2 regions of the Stenotrophomonas sp. 2201_Sma genome follow, and region 2 is predicted to be linked to the other one. Evidence: riboswitches for the same ligand, from Rfam matches in the RefSeq annotation. Region 2 holds a riboswitch; the other holds the start of a gene.
The links. A riboswitch is a leader RNA that binds a small molecule or an ion and turns the genes downstream of it on or off. The one in region 2 is predicted to bind glycine.

Region 1: linked by a shared signal. The riboswitch ahead of ACZLIF_RS18400 (trimeric intracellular cation channel family protein) and the one ahead of gcvP (aminomethyl-transferring glycine dehydrogenase) in region 2 are both predicted to bind glycine.

What each region holds. Positions count from the first base shown of each region.
Region 1 covers NZ_CM151329.1:3,994,464-4,001,878, reverse strand. The annotation lists gene ACZLIF_RS18410 (3-deoxy-7-phosphoheptulonate synthase) at 1-737, shown strand, start outside; gene ACZLIF_RS18405 (hypothetical protein) at 850-1,896, shown strand; gene ACZLIF_RS18400 (trimeric intracellular cation channel family protein) at 1,963-2,580, opposite strand; glycine riboswitch at 2,663-2,768, opposite strand; glycine riboswitch at 2,782-2,871, opposite strand; gene ACZLIF_RS18395 (GIY-YIG nuclease family protein) at 2,911-3,186, shown strand; gene ACZLIF_RS18390 (NAD(P)/FAD-dependent oxidoreductase) at 3,254-4,534, opposite strand; gene ACZLIF_RS18385 (NYN domain-containing protein) at 4,654-5,448, shown strand; gene ACZLIF_RS18380 (glutathione S-transferase family protein) at 5,555-6,175, shown strand; gene ACZLIF_RS18375 (primosomal protein N') at 6,235-7,415, opposite strand, start outside.
Region 2 covers NZ_CM151329.1:3,318,979-3,326,393, forward strand. The annotation lists gene ACZLIF_RS15465 (M2 family metallopeptidase) at 1-1,844, shown strand, start outside; gene ACZLIF_RS15470 (hypothetical protein) at 1,950-2,339, opposite strand; gene ACZLIF_RS15475 (multidrug effflux MFS transporter) at 2,452-3,678, opposite strand; glycine riboswitch at 3,980-4,082, shown strand; gene gcvP (aminomethyl-transferring glycine dehydrogenase) at 4,145-7,012, shown strand; gene ACZLIF_RS15485 (VOC family protein) at 7,096-7,415, opposite strand, start outside.

The DNA.
Region 1 (7,415 bases), 680 kb from region 2:
TGGACGGCAGCTTCCGGATCGACAAGGGCCTGCGCATTGCCCGCGGCCTGCTGCGCGACATCAACAAGCTGGGCCTGCCGGCCGGCGTTGAATTCCTCGACGTGATCTCGCCGCAGTACATCGCCGACCTGGTGGCATGGGGCGCGATCGGCGCACGCACCACCGAAAGCCAGGTGCACCGCGAACTGGCCTCCGGCCTGTCGTGCCCGGTGGGCTTCAAGAACGGCACCGATGGCAACGTCAAGATCGCGGCCGATGCGGTCGGCGCGGCCTCCAACCCGCATCACTTCCTGTCGGTGACCAAGCAGGGCGGCACCGCCATCGTTTCGACCACCGGCAACCCGGATTGCCATGTGATCCTGCGCGGCGGCAAGCAGCCGAACTATGACGCGGCCAGCGTGGCCGATGCCTGCCAGGCACTGGCCAAGGCCAGGCTGCCGACGCGGCTGATGATCGATGCCAGCCATGCCAACAGCCTGAAAAACCCGGAAAACCAGCCGAAGGTGATCGAAGACATCGCCGTTCAGCTGGAGGACGGCGAACAGCGCATCGTGGGCGTGATGATCGAGAGCCATCTGGTGGGAGGCCGGCAGGAACTGGTGGAAGGCCAGCCGCTGGTCTACGGACAGAGCATCACCGATGGCTGCATCGACTGGGACACCACGGTGACGGTGCTGGAGCGACTGGCTGCGGCCGTGCGCGCCCGTCGCGAAGTGACGGTGTCAGAAGCCGCCTGAGCGCGGCATGTGTGTGGATGGCGGCCTGCGCCTGCGGGGGTGCGGCCGCGATCAGGGCCGGTCGGAGTTGGAGACCGGCCCGTCCGCACCGGCGATGCGCCTGGCGCTGCGCATGAGCGACAGCGCCAGGTCCATCGCCGGGGTGGTGCGAACCCCGACCATTCACGATGCGGTTGACGCGGTAGATCCACGCCATGCGTGGATAGGGGCAGGCCACGGCACGATTTCGGAAGAATTGCATGGAACCTGCTTGCGGCTTGGGCCGAAGATCGGGGCCTCGCCTGGCTGGACCCCGCCGATGTACGTTTTCCCCGACGACAGCCCGCTGGGGCCAGAATGCCGATCAGTTTCCGGAGAGGCCGCAACGGCCCTCGTTCGCTTGAAGGGCGGCCCGATTGCCGATGATGCGATCTCCGTCATCGAGGACTGGTTTGAACCCTCGTCTCCCGCGACGACGGCAAGTCTGCTGGCGGAGCTTGATGAAAGAATCGAGCTTTACCGCAACGAAGGAGACCAGGCACTTCTGCGTACGACGTTGAAGGCCAGGGCGATGATCGCGGCCTCTGCCGACCAACCGAGCGATGATCGTGAGTCCCCCTCTTCGTACAAGGTGGTGCCTGCGGCGTCCCTCGTTGGCGACTGGCGCTCGGACTGGGAAACGGACTGCGTGATCGTTGACGGAGATCTGAGCGTAGAAGGCACGCTGGTGCTCAATGATCTGGGCGAGATGCGGTGTGTGATCGTCCTGGGCAGTCTCAGCGCCCGCAATCTTGACTGTGGTGGTTATGTCTTCGTACGCGACGATCTTGTGTGTGAGCATCTCCACGCGTGCTCACTAAATGATGGGATTTTGGCCGTAGGTGGCGATCTGACTGTTCAGACTTTCCTCGAGACGGGGACTTACACCCAAGTGGCGGGGCACCTGAGCGCTAGCTACCTCGGCAGCACCCACAACTCCATTGAAGTGGAGGGCAAAGTGAACTGTCCAGGCTTCGAAAGACGATCTGATAGCGACTACTTGTGCGAATGGATCGATCCTGCGTTGCTGGAAGCCCACGATTCCGACAGCGGTTGGGGATGCGAACCCCAACTGTATCCGTCGGATGACTATCCAGAGCGGATACGCGCGGGGGGCAGCCCTATGAAGTTCAGGCTCTAGATCCACGCTATGCGTGGATACCGCTCTTCTGTAGCGCCGGGCCATGCCCGGCGAACACGCCATCGTTCAATGCACTTCGTCGTGATACACGAACTTCGGCATTTCCCAGCGGTAATGGATCGCCAGCAGGCGCAGGGCGAAGCCGCCCGCCAGGCAGCACAGGATGGCCGTGGCATCGGACACGTTCCAGTGCAGCAGCAGCAGATAGGCGGCGCCGGTCAGCAGCGCGATGATCGCGTACAGCTCCTTCTGGAAGATCAGGGGCACTTCGTTGCACAGAATGTCGCGCAGCACGCCGCCGAACGCGCCGGTCAGCATGCCGGCGATCAGCACGATCGGCGTGGCATGACCGGCCTCGCGTGCGATCGAGCAACCGATCAGGGTGAAGGCGATCAGGCCCAGGCCGTCGAGCACCAGGAAGGTGCGGCGGAAGTGGTGCATCCAGCGTGCGACCCAGGTGGCGATCAGCGCCGCGCACACGGTGAAGCCGAGGTACTCGGGATGTTTGACCCAGCCCAGCGGATAGTGGCCAAGCAGGATGTCGCGCAGTGAACCACCGCCGAGCGCGGTAACGCAGGCGATCATGACCACGCCGAACAGATCCATGCGGCGGCGTCCCGCGGACAGTGCGCCGGTCATGGCTTCGGCGGAAATGGCAATCAGGTAGATGATGGACAGCAACATGGAACAGGCTCCGGACGCGGTGGGGCCGGCCATGCGCGGACGCCGCCATTGCCTGCGCAATGACGGGATGACGATGACCGGTGCCGCTCCCGCTGTCCTTTTGCCTGAGAGTTCAGCGGCGTAGGCCGCGTGCCCCTTCGGCGGATCGTACCGGGCATGCCCGGTGACCTCTCTCCAGCTCGGCGAGTCGAATGCATGGTTGGTGGGATTCCAGCCCACCGGCCTGAGCGATCATGGGAGCCTGCGCCTTCGGCGGGCGCCAGCGCGGCGCCTCTCTCCTGCATTCGCGCGCAGTATATCCGCTGCGGTGCAGCACGGCATAATCCCGGCATGGCCCCGTCCCACCGCCCGTGGTTCCTGTACCTGCTCGAATGCCGCGATGGCAGCTACTACGCTGGCATCAGCACCGACGTGGACGCGCGTTTCGCCGCCCATCGCGCCGGTACGGGGGCGCGCTACACCCGGGCCCGCCCGCCGCTGCGCATCCTGGCCGTGCGCGAGTACCCGGACCGCTCCGCCGCCTCGCGCGCCGAATGGCAGCTCAAACAGCTGCCGCGCGAGCGCAAGCTGGCGTGGTTGCAGGCATTGGATTCCGCATCTTTGTAGCGCCGTGCCCAACGTGGGATCAGATCCCTTTCCGCAGGAAAGGGATCTGACCCCTTGCAGACCTGCGCTACCGTTTCGGCCGGCGGTCATCCTGGTCATCGCCGAAGATGATGCGTGCGCTGCGCTGGTAGCTCCAATACGCCACCGCCCAGTTCAGCAGCACCACGATGCGGTTGCGGAAGCCGATCAGGAAGAACACGTGCGCGGCCAGCCAGAACCACCAGGCCAGCACGCCCGACAGCTGCAGGCGCCCCAGGTGCACGATGGCGGCCATGCGGCCGATGGTGGCCAGGTTGCCGTAGTCCGCGTACTTGAAGGGCCCGGGCTCCGGCCTGCCGTGCAGGCGTGCACGGATGACCTCGGCCACGTACTTGCCCATCTGCTTGGCCGCGGGCGCCACGCCGGGCACGGGCTTGCCGTTGGCCTGGTTCACCGCGGCCAGATCGCCGGCCACGAACAGTTCCGGATGCCCGGGCAGGGTCAGGTCCGGCTGCACCTGCACGCGCCCGGCACGGTCCAGTGGCACGTCCAGCGTGCGCGCCAGCGGCGAGGCGGCCACGCCGGCCGCCCACACCACGGTGCGCGCCGGCACGAACTGGTCACCCAGCGTGAAGCCCTGGCTGTCGATGTTGCTCACCGGCGTTCCGGTCAGCACTTCCACACCCAGCTTTTCCAGCTGCCGGCGCGCCTTCAGCGAGAGCACTTCCGGGAACGAGGACAGCACGCGTGGACCGGCTTCCACCAGGCGCACCTTGGCGCTGGCCGGATCGATGTGGCGGAATTCATTGCGCAGCGTATGGCGCGCAATCTCGGCCAGGGTGCCCGCCAGTTCGACGCCGGTCGGGCCGCCGCCGACGACGGCAAAGCTGAGCCATGCCGCCTTCCTGGCCGGGTCCGGTTCGGCTTCGGCGCGCTCGAACGCCAGCAGCAGCTTGCGGCGCAGGGCAATGGCATCGTCGAGGGTCTTCAGGCCGGGCGCATCATCGGCCCACTGGTCGTTGCCGAAGTAGGCGTGAGTGGCGCCGGTAGCCAGCAGCAGACTGTCGTAGTCCAGCGTGCTGCCGTCGGCCAGCCGCACCTGGCGGAGCTGCCTGTCGATGGCCACGACCTCACCGAGCCGCACTTCCACGTTGCGCTGGTGGCCGAGGATGTGGCGCAGCGGTGCGGCGATGTCCGGCGCTGACAGGCCTGCAGTGGCGACCTGGTACAGCAGCGGCTGGAACAGGTGATGGTTGCGGCGGTCGACCAGGGTGATGCGGATGCGTTCGCGTGCCAGCGCACGGGTGGCCCAGAGGCCGGCAAAACCGCCGCCGACAACGACCAGGTGGGGAACGCGCTCACGACTCATCGACTCACTCCAGGGGGCATGGGGAACCGTCCGGCATCTTCGCACGGCGGCGGCCTGTCACGTCAGCGTGCGCGCGGATCGGCGATACTCGGATTCAGGCAACCGCCAGCGAGAGGCCCATGAGCGAACCGGAAAAGCGCATCGCCCTGTTGATCGACGCCGACAACGCGCCCGCATCGAAGATCGACGAAGTGCTGGCGGAGGTGGCCCGCTACGGCGTGGCCAATGTCCGCCGTGCCTACGGTAACTGGAAGAGCCCACGGCTGAAAGGCTGGGAGGCGGTGCTGCACGAGTACGCGATCCGGCCCATCCAGCAGTTCGCCTACAGCAAGGGCAAGAACGCCTCGGACATGGCCATGGTGATCGATGCGATGGACCTGCTGTACGCGCGCAACCTCGACGGCTTCGCCATCGTCTCCAGCGATGCTGATTTCACTCCAATGGTGATGCGCCTGTTGACCGACGGGGTGAAGGTGTATGGCTTCGGCGAAAAGAAGACGCCGGAACCCTTCGTCAATGCCTGTTCCAAATTCACCTATCTGGAAGCACTGGGCCAGGCCCATGCCAGCGTGCCGGAAGTGGAACAGGGCACGGCAGAGCCGGGAGCCATCGAGCCGGCCATCGGTGAAACGGGCAGCGGCGACGAAGTGCGCCCGCGCAAGAGCGGCGCGGAAATGCGCAGCGATACACGTCTGGTGAAGATGCTGCGCCGCGCTGTGTCCGCCGCGGAAGGCGAGGACGGCTGGTCGCACCTCGGGCCGGTGGGCAGCCAGATCGCCAACCAGGCCTCGTTCGATTCGCGCAACTATGGCTATGGAAAGCTGAGTGATCTGCTGGCGGCGATCGGTCTGTTCGAACTGAAGAAGGATGGCAAGTCGTCCTACGTGCGCGCGCTGCCGAAGAAGAACCGGTAGCGCCGGGCCATGCCCGGCCGACGCCCCCGCGCATCATTCCGCACGCCCACATGTACACCGATCAGGCGTATCGTTGCCGCTCGCATTGCCCGCAAGGAATACCCGCATGTTGAAGATCTGGGGCCGTCGCAATTCCAGCAACGTCCGCAAGGTGCTGTGGTGTGCCGAAGAGATCGGCCTGCCCTACGAGTCCATCGAAGTGGGCGGCAGCCACGGTGGCACACAGACGCCGGAATACCTGGCGATGAACCCCAACAGCCTGGTGCCGGTGATCGAGGACCACGGCCTGCCGCTGTGGGAGTCCAACGCCATCGTGCGCTACCTGAGCGCGCGCTACGCGCTGGGGACACTGTACGCCGAGGATCCGATGGAACGCGCACAGGCCGAGAAGTGGATGGACTGGAGCACCTCGCGGATGGCGCCGCTGTACAGCGATCTGATCTGGGGCATCATGCGCACCGCGCCGGCAGATCGCGACGAATCGCGCATCAATGCCGCCATCGTGCGCGCCGCCGATTACCTGGCGATGGCCGATGCGACGCTGGCCACGCAGCCGTGGCTGTCGGGCGCGACATTCGCGATGGGCGACATCCCGTTGGGTTCACTGGTGTACGCCTGGTATGAACTGCCGATCCAGCGTCCGGACCTGCCCCACCTGGCCGAGTGGTACGCACGCCTGCGTGAGCGACCCGCTTACCAGCGCGGCGTGATGTCACCGCTGACGTAAGCGGGAATCGCGCGCGGTAACGGTAGCGCCGGGCCATGCCCGGCGGATTCTGCTTGCATTCAATACAGATCCGTCGGATCCACATCCAGCGACCAGCGCACCTTGCGGGCTTCCGGCAAGGCATACAGCTGTGGTACCAGCTGCGCCAGCACGCCGTGCAGAGGCGGGCGCTGTGCCGATGAGAGCAGCAGCTGCGTGCGCTGGTAGCCGGCCCGGCGCGGCATCGGTGCCGGCATCGGTCCGTACGCCTCCACCAGCGCCTGTTCGCCCAGCAGTCGCCGTGCAGCCAGCAGGAACGCGTTGGCGTGCTCCACCTGCTGCGCTTCGGCACGCATCAGTGCCAGATGCGCGAAGGGCGGGAAGCCGGCGGCCTGCCGCTGGTTCAGTTCGGCCTGTGCGAACGGGTGGTAGCCGCCGTTGACCAGCGTCTCCAGCAGGGGATGACCCGGATGGTGGGTCTGCAGCCACACCTCGCCCGGATCGCGGGCGCGCCCGGCGCGGCCGGCGACCTGGATCAACTGCTGCGCGAGTTTCTCGCTGGCGCGGAAATCGGCCGAGAACAGGCCCTCGTCGATGCCGACCACCACCACCAGCGTGAGTCTGGGCAGATCGTGGCCCTTGGCCAGGATCTGCGTGCCGACCAGGATGCCGGCCTGGTCCCCCAGCTTGGCCAGCTGCTGTTCCAGCGCATCGCGGCGGGCGGTGGTGCCGCGGTCGATGCGCACCACCGGGTACTCGGCGAAGGCGGCGGTGAGGTGCTCCTCCAGCCGCTCGGTGCCGATTCCCTGTGGCTGCAGGGCCAGGCTGCCGCAGGCGGGGCAGGCCAGTGGCGCCGGTTGCCGCGCACCGCAGTGATGGCACTGCAGGCGACGGCCGCCGCCATGCACGGTCATCGGCGCATCACAGCGCTGGCAAGGCGCCGTCCAGCCGCAGTCATGGCACAGCAGTACCGGTGCGTAACCACGCCGGTTCTTGAACACCAGCACCTGCTGGCCGCGCTGCAGGTGCTCGCCGATGCCGGCCAGCACTTCGGCCGAGAGACCGTCCTGCAGGGGACGCTTGCGCACATCCAGGATGCGCACGCGTGGCGGCCGCGCGTCGCCGGCGCGCTGCTTCAGGCGCAGGTGCAGGTAACGACCGGCATAGGCGTTGTGCAGGGTTTCCAGCGACGGTGTCGCGCTGCCCAGCAGCACCGGAACCCCCAGCGCCTTGGCACGCACCAGGGCGAAATCGCGCGCGT
Region 2 (7,415 bases):
AGACCGCCGACCAGTTCGTTGCCCGCATCAATGCCGAATACAAGGCTGCCTATCCGGAGATGACCTCGGCGCAGTGGCTGTCTTCCACCTACATCAACAGCGATTCGGAGCGCATCGCGGCCAAGGCCAACGAGCGTTCACTGACCCAGCTCAACAGCTGGATCGAGCAGGCCGCGAAGTTCGAGGGCCAGCCGATGAGCGCAGACAGCAAGCGTGCGATCCATCTGCTGAAGCTGATGTCCTCGATGCCGGCACCGCGCGACCCGGCCAAGCTGGCCGAGCTGACCCAGATCGCCACCCGCATGGAGGGCAGCTACGGTGCCGGCAAGTACTGCACCGATGCCAACGACCCGGCCTCCTGCCGCCAGCTGGGGGAACTGGAACAGGTGCTGGCACGCAGCCGCGACTACGACGCGCAGCTTGATGCCTGGCAGGGCTGGCACAGCACCACGCGGAACATGCGTGGCGACTACCAGAAGTTCGTCAGCCTGGTGAACGAAGGTGCAAAGGGCATGGGCTTCACCGATGCCGGGCAGATGTGGCGCAGCGGCTATGACATGCCGCCGGAGCAGATCGGGCCGGAAACCGACCGCCTGTGGGAGCAGGTCAAGCCGATGTACGAGCAGCTGCACTGCTACGCGCGCGGCAAGCTGGACAAGACCTACGGCAAGGACAAGGCCGAGGTGGGTAATGGCCTGATCGCCGCGCACCTGCTGGGCAACATGTGGCAGCAGGACTGGTCCAACCTGTGGGACCAGCTGGAGCCCTATCCCGGTGCCGGAAGCCTGGACATCACCGCCGCACTGGAAAAGCAGTACCAGACCAACCTGAGTGCTGCGCTGGCCAAGGCTGGCAGGGATGCCAGCGTCGCGGGCCAGTACAGGGCCCAGCGCGAGGCCGAACTGCGTACCGCGAAACAGATGACCGAGCGCGCACAGGATTTCTACGTGTCGCTGGGCATGCCCTCGCTGCCGCAGTCGTACTGGGACAAGACCCAGTTCATCAAGCCTGACGACCGTGACGTGGTCTGCCACGCCAGCGCCTGGGACATGAACATGGAAGGCGATGTGCGCACCAAGATGTGCATCAAGCCGAACGAAGAGAACTTCACCACCATCTATCACGAGCTGGGCCACATCTACTACGACCTGGCCTACAACCCGTTGCCGCCCCTGTTCCAGGGCGGCGCCAACGATGGCTTCCACGAAGCAATCGGCGACACGATCGTGCTGGCGATGACGCCCAAGTACCTGAATTCGATTGGTCTCGTTGATGCACCGCAGGAAAGCCGCGAGGCCGTGATCAACGCGCAGATGCGCATGGCGCTGTCGGGCGTTTCATTCCTGCCCTTCGGCCTGATGATCGACCGCTGGCGCTGGGGCGTGTTTGATGGATCGATCACCGCCGACAACTACAACAAGGCATGGTGGGACCTGAAGGCCAAGTACCAGGGCGTTGCCCCGGCCAGCACCCGCGGCGAGGAGTTCTTCGATCCGGGCGCGAAGTACCACGTGCCGGGCAATACGCCGTACACCCGCTACTTCCTCGCCCGCATCCTGCAGTTCCAGTTCTACAAGGGCCTGTGCGATGCATCGGGTTACAAGGGCCCGCTGCACGAGTGCACCTTCTACGGCAACAAGGAAGCCGGCCAGAAGTACTGGGCGATGCTCAGCAAGGGCGCCAGCCAGCCGTGGCAGGCCACGCTGAAGGAGCTGACCGGCACCGACAAGCTGGATGCCGGCCCGATGATCGAGTACTTCAGCCCGGTCAATGAGTGGCTCAAGCAGCAGAACGAAGGCCAGATGTGCGGCTGGCAGGCCAGCGCGGCACCGGCGGCGAAATGAGAAAAGGGGCGGATCCGCGAGGATCCGCCCCTTTCGTTCCGGTAGCGCCGGGCCATGCCCGGCGGCTTTTATCGCACCGCTGCGCTCGCCGGGCATGGCCCGGCGCTACCCCTTCTTCGCGGCCAGCTGCGCGGCCAGCGCGGACTTGAATTCCTCGAACGTCTGCCCTTGTGCCTGCGCTTCGGCCTGCGCGGCGTCGCGCAGCGCGTCGGAGTACATCAGTCGCACCGGGGTGCCGCTGCGCTCATGCAGCTCGCCCGCCTGCATGATCATCGCCAGCACGTGTGCCGCGCTGTGGGTCTGCCCGGCAATGCGGCCATCCATGCCCAGTACCCACTCGCCGTCGCGACGGACGATACCGGCCAGCAGGGTGCGCTGCGGGTCGCGCAGCTCGGCGTGCGGCTCCACGGGCGAAGCCTGCGCAGCGGCGCGGCTGGCGGCCTGCGCTTCCTTGCGGCGGCGCTGGTCGCGGCGGATCTTGGAGGAGATGGACATGGACGCTACCGCTGCGTGGGGGGCGCAAGGATAACGCACCCCGGCCGTTGCGCCGCTTCACGTCGCCTGGCGCGCGCCGCGACGCAGCCCGCGAGCCGTCGCCGCCGTGGGCTCACGCCTCCGTGCAGGCCGCCTGGGCGGTGCGCTCGCGCAGATGCTCCCAGTACCAGAACACAAACCCGGCGGCGAAGAAGCCGGCCTGGCCCAGCGCCAGATGCAGCGGGCTGGCACTGAGCAGGGGCGACACGACACCGGCCACCACGGTGCTGATCATCAGCTGCGCGAAGGCCTGCAGCGACGAGGCCAGGCCGCGCTGGTGCGGATACATGTCGAGCACGGCCAGCGCCAGGATCGGGAAGATCAGCGCCATGCCCATGCCGCCCAGGAAAATGGGCAGTACCGCCCACGGCAGCGCGAACTGCGGCGCCAGCACCACGTAGCCGACGTTGAGCAGTGTCGACAGCGCGCACAGGGAGAAGCCGATGGTCACCTGCCGGGTCGGCGTGGTGTGCCCGGCCATGCGCCCGGACAGGAACGCGCCGGCCGTCATGCCACCGATGGTGGGAATGAACAGCCAGGCGAAGTCGCCTTCGCCCAGATGCAGGTGCTGCATCACGAACACCGGCGCGGACGCGATGTACAGGAAAATGCCGCCGAAGCCGATGCTGCCGGCCAGTGCCAGGCGCAGGAAACGCGGGTTGAAGCCGATGCGCACATAGTCACGCAGCAGTGCGCGCGGCGACAGCGGTACCCGCGCCTCCGGCGGATGCGTTTCCGGCAGGAAGCGCGCGGTGGCCACCAGCAGCAGCAGCGAGAACACCACGAGGAACCAGAAGATCAGCGGCCAGCCGGCACCGCTGAGCAGAATCCAGCCACCGATGATCGGGGCGATGGCCGGCGCGATGCCGAACAGCATCGAGACCTGGCTCATCAACCGCTGGGCGTCATGGCCGTGGTACAGGTCACGGATCACCGCGCGGCCGACGATCATGCCCACGCCCGCCGACAGGCCCTGCAGCGCGCGGAACGCCAGCAGGGTCGGCAGGTCAGTGGACAGCGCGCAGCCGACCGAGGCCCCGGCAAATACCACCAGGCCACCGAGGATCACCCGCTTGCGGCCCCAGGCATCGGACAGCGGCCCGTGCGCCAGGCTCATCAGGCCATAGAACAGCAGGTAGACGCTGATGGTCTGCTGGACGGCCACCTCATCCACCGCCAGGCGCTGGGCCAGCTGCGGGAAGGCCGGGAAAATGGTGTCGATGGAGAACGGGCCGAACATGGCCAGGCCCGCGAGCAGCAGGGCCATGCGACGGGTGGACGGAGCAACAGCGGCGGTCATGTGAACGGTGTCCGGCAAGGCCATGCGCGGCACGCACGGCGGGCGCCGGTCCCGCTGCAGCAGGGACGGCGCCAGATGAATTCGGGTATCCGCCCATGATAGGCGGGGAATGCGCCCGATGCCATGCAGCACCGCACAAAACGCACGCCCCGGGCCATCGGCCATTCAGGCGCCGGCCCTGCCCGGGCGGCCCCGGCAGCAGGCCATAACCGGCTATAATCGGCGGGCAACACGGTGGGAGAAGCGGAACACCGCTGCCGAAGGCGCAACGCCCGTAATCGCTCAGGCCCGATACCACCCGCAACACAACTCTGGAGAGACCGGTTCGATCCGGCGCCGAAGGGGCACGAAGCTGCGGCCAGCCGCGCTTCCAAACTCTCAGGCAAAAGGACAGAGGGGCGCCCAGCAGCCCGCCATCCGGCGGCTTGTGCCCGTGCGTGTGCCCTTTCCTGACGGATCCTTCGCCATGTCCCAGAACACCCCTTCCCTGCGTGAGCTCGAGCACCACAGTGCGTTCGTCGAGCGCCATATCGGCCCCAATGACGCCGAGATCGCGCAGATGCTCGACGTCGTCGGCCACGCGTCGCTGGATGCGATGACCGATGCCATCGTGCCGGCCAAGATCAAGTCGCCGGCAGCGCTGGCGCTGCCGGAGTCGATCACCGAAGTGGAGGCGCTGGCGAAGATCCGCGCGATCGCCGACAAGAACACCGTGCTGCGCAGCTTCATCGGCCAGGGGTATTACGGCACCCACACGCCGAACGTGATCCTGCGCAACATCCTGGAAAACCCGGCCTGGTACACCGCCTACACCCCGTACCAGGCAGAGATCTCGCAGGGCCGCATGGAAGCGCTGATCAACTTCCAGACCCTGTGCGCCGACCTGACCGGCATGGAGATCGCCAACGCCTCGCTGCTGGACGAAGCCACCGCAGCGGCCGAAGCGATGACCCTGGCCAAGCGTTCGGCCAAGTCGAAGTCGGACACCTTCTTCGTGCACGATGCCGTGCACCCGCAGACCCTGGAGCTGCTGCGCACCCGCGCCGAGCCCATGGGCATCGTGCTGCGCGTCGGCACCCCGGCCGAAGCGCTGGAAGCAGACAGCTTCGGCGTGCTGCTGCAGTACCCGGATACGTTCGGCCAGGTGGCCGACTACCGGGCACTGGTCGAGGCCGTGCATGCACGCGGCGGCCTGGTCGCCGTGGCCACCGATCTGCTGGCGCTGACCCTGCTCGCCGCACCGGGCGAATGGGGCGCGGACATCGTGGTCGGCAACAGCCAGCGTTTCGGCGTGCCGTTCGGCTTCGGTGGCCCGCACGCGGCGTTCATGGCCTGCCGCGATGCCTACAAGCGCTCGATGCCCGGCCGCCTGATCGGCGTCTCGATCGATGCGCAGGGCAACCCGGCCTACCGCCTGACCCTGCAGACCCGCGAGCAGCATATCCGCCGCGAGAAGGCCACCTCCAACATCTGTACCGCACAGGTCCTGCTGGCGGTGATGGCCTCGATGTACGCCGTCTACCACGGTCCGGAAGGCCTGACCCGCATCGCCCGCCGCACCCACCGCCTGGCCGCGATCCTGGCCGCCGCACTGCGCAAGGCCGGCGTGCAGGTTGCTGGCGACTTCTTCGACACCCTGCACGTCACCGGTGTGCACGCCGATGAGATCCACGCCAAGGCGCGCGCCGCCGGCTACAACCTGCGCGCGATCGACAGCGACTCGGTCGGCATCAGCCTGGACGAGACCGCCACCCGCGCCGATGTGGTTGCGCTGGCCGCCGTCTTCGGTGCCCAAGCCGATGTGGATGCGCTGGATGCCAGCACCGCCGACGCGCTGCCGGCCGGGCTGCTGCGCCAGTCCGCGTTCCTGACCCATCCGGTGTTCAACACGCACCACAGCGAGCACGAACTGCTGCGCTACCTGCGCTCACTGGCCGACAAGGACCTGGCGATGGACCGCACGATGATCCCGCTGGGCTCGTGCACCATGAAACTCAACGCCACCGCCGAGATGATCCCGGTGACCTGGCCGGAGTTCTCGCAGATCCATCCGCTGGTGCCGGCCGACCAGGCGCTGGGCTACAAGGAACTGATCGAGTCGCTGGAAGCGATGCTGGTCGAATGCACCGGCTACGATGCGGTCAGCCTGCAGCCGAACTCGGGTGCACAGGGCGAGTACGCCGGCCTGCTGGCGATCCGCGCCTACCACCGCTCGCGCGGTGAGGAGCATCGCGACATCTGCCTGATTCCGGATTCGGCCCACGGTACCAACCCGGCCTCGGCACAGATGTGCGGCATGAAGGTGGTGGTCACCAAGACCGATGCCAACGGCAACGTCGATGTCGAGGACATCCGCCTCAACGCCGAGAAGTACAGCGACCGCCTGGCCGCGATCATGATGACCTACCCGTCCACGCACGGCGTGTTCGAGGAGGAGGTGGTCGAGATCTGCGAGATCATCCACAAGCACGGCGGCCAGGTGTACACCGACGGTGCCAACATGAACGCCCTGGTCGGCGTGGCCAAGCCGGGCAAGTGGGGTTCGGACGTTTCCCACCTGAACCTGCACAAGACCTTCTGCATCCCGCACGGCGGCGGCGGCCCGGGCGTCGGCCCGTGCGCGGTCAAGGCGCACCTGGCCCCGTTCCTGCCGGGCAAGCTGGGTGACAACGGCCCCGTCGGCATGGTCAGCGCCGCCAGCTTCGGCAGCGCCTCGATCCTGCCGATCAGCTGGATGTACATCGCGATGATGGGCCGCGAGGGCCTGCGCAAGGCGACCCAGGTCGCGCAGCTCAATGCCAACTACATCGCCAAGCGCCTGGCGCCGCACTTCAGGACGCTGTACACCGGCCGCAACGGCCTGGTGGCGCATGAGTGCATCCTCGATGTGCGCCCGCTGGAGAAGAGCAGCGGCATCGGCGCCGAGGACGTGGCCAAGCGCCTGATCGACTTCGGCTTCCACGCGCCGACGCTGAGCTTCCCGGTGGCCGGCACGCTGATGGTCGAGCCCACCGAAAGCGAGTCGCTGCATGAGCTGGACCGCTTCATCGATGCCATGATCCAGATCCGCGAGGAAATCCGTGCGATCGAGGATGGCCGCCTGGACCGCGAGGACAATCCGCTGAAGAACGCGCCGCACACCGCCACCGCGGTGACGGCCAGCGAGTGGACCCACGCCTACCCGCGCGAGCTGGCCGCCTTCCCGCTGCCCAGCCTGAAGCTGCAGAAGTACTGGCCGCCGGTGGCTCGCGTCGACAACGTCTACGGCGACAAGAACGTGATGTGCGCCTGCATCCCGGTCGACGCCTACAAGGACGATGAAGTCGAAGCGTGATTGACGGAACGGCCCGCGCAAGCGGGCCGTTTTCGTTTACGGTAGCGCCGGGCCATGCCCGGCGAGCGCAGCGGCTGAACCGATCACGGATCCGGCATCTGCCCCAGGCTCAACTGCCAGGACACACCGAACCGGTCCTGCACCCAGCCGTAGCGGTTGCTGAAATCGTAGTCGCCCACCGGCATCAGCCAGTGCCCGCCCTCGCCCAGCACGCGCGCCGCGCGCTCGAACTGTTCGGCGCCACCGCACTCGACGAACAGCGAGATCGACGGACTGAAGGTGAAGTCGTGCACATCCAGGCTGTCGAAGCACAGATAGTTGGTGCCGCCGAGCATGAAGGTCGCCTGCCGCACCTGGCCGGGCACTCCCGCCCCTGCGCCGTCGGGATGGCGTTGCAGGGCAA